DNA from 2 places in the Cytobacillus sp. QJM3NY_8 genome. Region 2 is predicted to be linked to the other one. Evidence: a T-box and tRNA genes for the amino acid it is inferred to sense, from the RefSeq annotation. Region 2 holds a T-box; the other holds one or more tRNA genes.
The links. The T-box of region 2 lies ahead of trpS (tryptophan--tRNA ligase). A T-box ahead of a tRNA ligase gene usually reads a tRNA of that ligase, here a tRNA-Trp.
Positions count from the first base shown of each region.

Region 1 (3,382 bases), 970 kb from region 2:
CATTGGCGGATAGAACGTATACATAACAGATGCTTCATTCATTAAAATCGGAATCACAGCTAGGACAAATCCGAAAATCTTCATCCAGAAGCCGATCCAAGCCATCTTTCTTACCTTAGGAAGCAGGCCTCCCAGAGTATGAGATAATCCAGCATAAAAGTAACCAATTGTGAAGAAAGCCGACAGTACGACTACCAGCAGCAGACCGTGAGCTGTAAGAACCTGATAATAGTTCAGCCATGCCGGCAATTCCAGCATTCCAGCCCGATTCAGCCCTTGCAATAGTCCAAGTATTCCGCCAAGCAGGATGGCTAAGAAAGCAACAGATAAATATGATTTCGTTATTTTTGCATCCTCCAGGCTAATTCCCATAACTTTATTTGCTTTATCCTTAAATGCTTGTGTTTTTCCTGTTTGCTTAATAACTGTTTCCACTGTTTATCCCCCCTTTATTTCACCGTAATGGTGGTGCTCATCATCTGATGACCCGCACCGCAGTACTCATTGCAAAGAACCAAATATTCACCTGGCTTTTCAAATTTCTGTATGATCTTTTGTACATAGCCAGGCACAACCATTGCATTTAGGTTCGTGTCAGCGACTTGAAAGCCATGCACGACATCTTTAGATGTCATGGTAAAATGAACTGTCGATCCTGCAGGCACTTCAATTTCATTTGGGGTAAAGCTGAATACCTGAAGAATCATAACTACTTCATACTCATTCTCGCCTATCTTCTTAATCCCAGGATTATCGAACGGCGCTGTTTCATCCACTTTTTGAGGATCAATTCGCTCTCCATAGCTTGGCGGCCCCATCTCCAGGGCGAATGTCTGATAGCCCGTAATCAGCATGAATCCAATAATCATTCCAAAGCTTAATATCAGCCATACCTTCTCCGACCGATGCATCATTTTATATCCCCCCTATAATCTGGCCATGTACAGGCCATACACAATTAAATAAGTAACAAAGATCCCAAGCCCCACAACTGTAACTGAAAAGAACGTACCCCTTAGAGAGTTATGTTCCTTTGAACTGCTCTGGACCACTTTTCGCGTTTCCACCTTCCATCAGCTCCTTAGCTTTGTTACCTACATCATAGTTGAGAAGGGTTTTCATAAAAGTGAAATGAATCACACTTTTTTCATATATCTTCGCAGGCAAAAATGCTGAAATACTAACAAAAGCACAGTAATATCAAGGCTTTCTTCCAATGAATTTTGTACTGGCAAGCATAACGATTCACAAATAATTCACAAAAAGTTAATTCACCTGATTTGTAATGAATCTCAAGCTTTAAAAGATTAATGTAAAGAACATAAGGATTTGAGATTTTAAGTTAGAATTTTGATGAAGTATGTAAACTATCGTCTTAAACTAATCGGCAGGTTAATAAAATTTAAGGAAAACTGGGGGATATTTTGGATGTTTTGTAATTTTGGCTTTTTCATTAACAGCTGGAGCATTCTTGAAATATTTTCAGATGATAAAGTTAAGGAACTGAATAATAGAGGAAAAGAGTTGGAAGATAAAACAGAATGAAAATCAAGCGGCCGATACTAACCTAACGAGAGATTGAATATCGTAGAGAAAAGGTGAAAAAACACAGTATGGATAAACTCCATATGTATTAGTATAATTACCAAATACCTCAAGGGACGGGATTTTACCATAGAAATATAAATCGGTCCAATAACCGTTTTATATTTCTCCAATACAAAAAAACTAACTCCTATTGGAATTAGTTTGAAAATGGTATGTATAATGGTGGGCCTAAATGGACTCGAACCATCGACCTCACGCTTATCAGGCGTGCGCTCTAACCAGCTGAGCTATAGGCCCATATGTTGGAGCGGGTGAAGGGAATCGAACCCTCATCATCAGCTTGGAAGGCTGAGGTTTTACCACTAAACTACACCCGCATATGATTATGGTTTGGAGGCAACACCCGGATTTGAACCGGGGATGGAGGTTTTGCAGACCTCTGCCTTACCACTTGGCTATGCTGCCTTAAAAATGGCTGGGCTAGCAGGATTCGAACCTGCGAGTGACGGAGTCAAAGTCCGGTGCCTTACCGCTTGGCTATAGCCCAATAATATTGCTGTCAAAAAGAATAATGGGGCGATTGATGGGAATCGAACCCACGAGTGTCGGAGCCACAATCCGATGCGTTAACCACTTCGCCACAACCGCCACTATCCTACTGGCAGGGGTAGCAGGAATCGAACCCACATCAAAGGTTTTGGAGACCTTCGTTTTACCATTAAACTATACCCCTATATAAATGGTGGAGGGGGGCAGATTCGAACTGCCGAACCCGAAGGAGCGGATTTACAGTCCGCCGCGTTTAGCCACTTCGCTACCCCTCCACGTCTGATAAGACTTAGGAAATGGTGGCTCAGGACGGAATCGAACCGCCGACACAAGGATTTTCAGTCCTTTGCTCTACCGACTGAGCTACTGAGCCACATATTATTTACTTTTTGTAAAAATGGCGGTCCGGACGGGACTCGAACCCGCGACCTCCTGCGTGACAGGCAGGCATTCTAACCAACTGAACTACCGGACCAGATTGCGGGGGCAGGATTTGAACCTACGACCTTCGGGTTATGAGCCCGACGAGCTACCGGACTGCTCCACCCCGCGATAGTATTATTAATGTGATTATTCTATGCTCACATCTAGCATTTCATCTCGCAGCTTATTCAATGAAGTACCGCCCCGATTTCAGAAAGATTATCCAAGCAGCAACTCAATCGGTGCGCTGAAGTAATTCCTTCGAAGATTATTCGGTCGTGCTCCACCCCGCGATAGTATTATTAAATAAAATATGGAGGAGGAAAGGGGATTCGAACCCCTGCGCGGTTTGACCCGCCTGTCGGTTTTCAAGACCGATCCCTTCAGCCGGACTTGGGTATTCCTCCGATATGATACAAAATAAGCATATTGGTAGCGGCGGAGGGGATCGAACCCCCGACCTCACGGGTATGAACCGTACGCTCTAGCCAGCTGAGCTACACCGCCAATGTGACTAAATATTTATGGTGGAGCCTAGCGGGATCGAACCGCTGACCTCCTGCGTGCAAAGCAGGCGCTCTCCCAGCTGAGCTAAGGCCCCATGTAATAAAAGAAGTGTCCCTGGTCGGGAAGACAGGATTCGAACCTGCGACCCCTTGGTCCCAAACCAAGTGCTCTACCAAGCTGAGCTACTCCCCGTAATATGGCGCGCCCGAGAGGAGTCGAACCCCTAACCTTTTGATCCGTAGTCAAACGCTCTATCCAATTGAGCTACGGGCGCAAAATAATGGAGCGGAAGACGGGATTCGAACCCGCGACCCCCACCTTGGCAAGGTGATGTTCTACCACTGAACTACTTCCG
Region 1 is NZ_CM149681.1:483,382-486,763, reverse strand. It holds gene AC0VZ9_RS02585 (cbb3-type cytochrome c oxidase subunit I) at 1-435, opposite strand, end outside; gene AC0VZ9_RS02580 (cytochrome c oxidase subunit II) at 450-914, opposite strand; gene AC0VZ9_RS02575 (cytochrome c oxidase subunit 2A) at 927-1,067, opposite strand; tRNA gene AC0VZ9_RS02570 (tRNA-Ile) at 1,769-1,845, opposite strand; tRNA gene AC0VZ9_RS02565 (tRNA-Gly) at 1,852-1,925, opposite strand; tRNA gene AC0VZ9_RS02560 (tRNA-Cys) at 1,940-2,013, opposite strand; tRNA gene AC0VZ9_RS02555 (tRNA-Gln) at 2,021-2,095, opposite strand; tRNA gene AC0VZ9_RS02550 (tRNA-His) at 2,121-2,196, opposite strand; tRNA gene AC0VZ9_RS02545 (tRNA-Trp) at 2,208-2,281, opposite strand; tRNA gene AC0VZ9_RS02540 (tRNA-Tyr) at 2,289-2,372, opposite strand; tRNA gene AC0VZ9_RS02535 (tRNA-Phe) at 2,395-2,470, opposite strand; tRNA gene AC0VZ9_RS02530 (tRNA-Asp) at 2,496-2,572, opposite strand; tRNA gene AC0VZ9_RS02525 (tRNA-Met) at 2,576-2,649, opposite strand; tRNA gene AC0VZ9_RS02520 (tRNA-Ser) at 2,835-2,927, opposite strand; tRNA gene AC0VZ9_RS02515 (tRNA-Met) at 2,951-3,027, opposite strand; tRNA gene AC0VZ9_RS02510 (tRNA-Ala) at 3,046-3,121, opposite strand; tRNA gene AC0VZ9_RS02505 (tRNA-Pro) at 3,143-3,219, opposite strand; tRNA gene AC0VZ9_RS02500 (tRNA-Arg) at 3,225-3,301, opposite strand; tRNA gene AC0VZ9_RS02495 (tRNA-Gly) at 3,309-3,382, opposite strand, start outside.
Region 1: it has a tRNA-Trp gene. The T-box ahead of trpS (tryptophan--tRNA ligase) is inferred to sense a tRNA for this amino acid. The anticodon was not compared.

Region 2 (3,382 bases):
AAGTTTGATAAAGAAGAATACAAAGAAATCAAGGAAAGTACAACAGATCCAGAGAGTGGCTACTATGTAAAAGATGAGCGTACAAAACAGTTCGCTTATTCTTTCCATGCGGCCGCAGACCGCAACGGCTTCGTGTTAGGCGCAATTGTAACCCCTGGTAACACGCATGATAGTCATATTTTAGAGCCATTGGTAGAACAAGTCATTGAGAAAGTTAGTAAACCAAAAGCTGTTGCGGCAGACGCAGCCTATAAAACACCTGCTATCACGAGCTACTTATTGAAAAACGACATCACACCTGCTTTACCTTACACACGACCTCGCACAAAAGAGGGTTTCTTCAGAAAACATGAGTATGCTTATGATGAGCATTTTGACTGTTACATTTGCCCAACTGGTGAGATATTAAAATATACTACAACTACAAAGGAAGGGTATCGTCAATATAAATCAGATCCTCGAATTTGTGCTGGATGCCCTTTCTTGTCTCAATGCACACAGAGTCAAGCACATCAAAAAATGATTCAACGTCATGTGTGGGAGGAACATGTGGAAGAAGCAGATCATCTTCGCCACCATCAAGACGTCAAACCGATCTATGAAAAACGCAAAGAAACAATTGAACGAGTATTCGCAGATGCAAAAGAAAAGCATGGCATGCGTTGGACAACCCTCAGGGGACTTAAAAAAATGTCGATGCAGGCGATGCTTACTTTCGCTGCCATGAATTTGAAGAAAATGGCCAACTGGACTTGGCAAGGTCCAGAAATGGCCTAAATGATAACCTCGGAGAGGTCTGCAATTCTCTGTAATTACTTGAAGTCCTACAAAAAATGAAAAAAAGAGTTCGGAATGAGACTATTCCGAACTCTTTTTGTCTACAAACTGAAACAGCCAAAAGGCTGTTTTTTATTTTCTCTTACGGCCGAGTCCCATGGCACTTTCCATTTTTTTAATCATTTTGTATGCAGCCTTATTCGCTTTTTCAGCTCCCTGATCAAGTACAAGATCAAGTTCTTCCGATTCCATTAGCGCATAATATTTATCCTGAATTGGCTTAATTGCTCCAACAACAACATCTGACAGGCCGGCTTTAAAATCTCCATATCCTTTGCCTTCGTATTCTTTTTCGATTTCCGCAACAGTTTTCCCTGTAAGAATTGAGTAAATGGAAAGGAGATTGGATACTCCAGGTTTGTTTTCCTTATCATACTTAACAATGCCTTCAGAATCTGTTACAGCACTTTTTATTTTCTTTTCAATTTGTTTTGGATCATCTAATAATGATATAAATGACTTTTTATTGGGATCAGACTTGCTCATTTTCTTTAATGGATCCTGAAGAGACATAACCCTAGCGCCTGCTTTGGCGATTCTTACATCAGGAATGGTGAAGATATCGTTGTATTTCTTATTGAATCTTTCTGCAAGATCGCGAGTTAATTCCAGGTGCTGCTTTTGATCCTCTCCAACCGGAACCAAGTCAGTATTGTATAGAAGGATATCGGCAGCCATCAAAGGGGGATAGGTCAGCAGTCCTGCAGATACGGCATCTTTACCTTCTGATTTGTCTTTGAATTGGGTCATGCGTTCGAGCTCACCGATGTAAGAAACACATTGCATCATCCATCCTGCCTGAGCATGGGCCGGAACTTCCGACTGAATGAATAGGGTGGATTTCTCAGGATCAATCCCAACAGCCAAATATAGTGCAGCAAGGCTTCGGATGTTTTTTCTTAATTCCAGTCTGTCCTGGGGTACTGTTATTGCGTGCTGGTCAACAATGCAAAAATAGCAATTGTAGTCATTCTGCAGTTCAACAAATTGTTTCATGGCACCGATGTAGTTCCCAAGGGTAATTGTACCGCTGGGCTGGATGCCGGAAAATATAGTTTTCATGTTTTTCCTCCTTTAATCGGCTTAAAAGATCATGAATTGACAGGCGGTGAAGGGAAATTTTTGTGCTATAAGCATAAAAAAGCATAAAAAAGAACCATTCATCCCTATAAAATAGGGACGAATGGTCCGCGTTGCCACCCTAATTACTCAAATACTGAGTCACTCTGCCCTATGCAGAATAATGCATAGGTCCCCGATAACGCAGGGAAGCGCCTGAAAAATTCAGAAGCTCAAAAGTCCATTCGATTTACCGGGCTGCCTGTTTGCACCTGCCACAGACTCTCTGTTAAACCCTCAGTAAATGTACTACTCTTTTTTCATTGCCGACTAGATAATTAATTTATATTTGTATTATATAATAAGTTAAACTATCCGGATACAAAAATCAAGTTAATAAAGGGAAAAATAAAAGTCAGCGATAGCCTCTATTTCAAGGCTGTATTTGACAATATATGGGTGATGATTCCTATTAAAATAGCAAAAAATCTTAAAAAGAAAAATTTTTTTAAATCTCAAAAATTCTTAATTTATAAGACTTTTTGACGAAAAATGTCATACTCGATTGGATTGCATGTACAAAAAGCCACTTGCAATAAGTTTTTAAACTATTTATAATAAACGTAACAAACATAATCTTTACGTTTTTGTTACATTTACAACAAAACTATATCACTCCAGATAGCGAGAGTATGGTGCATAATGAGTAAGTTTATAGCTTACATCTTATAGATTACTCCTTTTAATCTGAATTATCAGAATATAAGGATAATCTATCTTTAAGAGAATATAAACTTGCTTTTTTTGTTGCCTTCTAAATAGTCTGCAAATTTTTTAAATTGAATTAACAGACTATTTGAGCAATATATCTGGGGCGCACAGTTGTGTTTTTTGTGAAAGGCAAGCGTAAGGATATTGTTTGAGGAAATTTAATAGGGGGTTATACCGTGAACAAAAGATTATCGATCTTTTTTAGCATGCTGCTTGTGCTAAGCATGTTCCTTGCTGCATGTAACGGCGGCGGAGACAATGCTAACGGCGGCGAAAAAGGCGGAGACGACGGCGGAAAGTCTGATGTACCGCAGGAGTTAAGAGTAAACATCAACACTGAACCACCATCATTAAATCCAGGACTTGCAGAAGATTCGACTTCTGGAACTGTACTTCGTAACGTGTTAGAAGGTCTTACTCGCATCAATCAAGATGGTAAGCCTGAAAAAGCAATGGCAGAAGACATTAAAGTTTCTGAAGACGGAAAAACTTATACATTCACAATTCGCGATGCGAAATGGTCAAATGGCGATCCTGTAATCGCTCAAGACTTTGAATATGCTTGGAAATGGGCATTAGATCCTGCCAACAACTCAACTTATGCATACCAGCTTTACTACCTTGAAGGCGCTGAAGCATTCAACACAGGCAAAGGTGAAAAGGATGCAGTTGGTGTTAAAGCTATCGATGAGAAAACACTAGAAGTTAAATTAGT
Region 2 is NZ_CM149681.1:1,453,428-1,456,809, forward strand. It holds gene AC0VZ9_RS07655 (IS1182 family transposase) at 1-777, shown strand, start outside; gene trpS (tryptophan--tRNA ligase) at 910-1,899, opposite strand; T-box leader at 2,010-2,229, opposite strand; gene AC0VZ9_RS07665 (peptide ABC transporter substrate-binding protein) at 2,844-3,382, shown strand, end outside.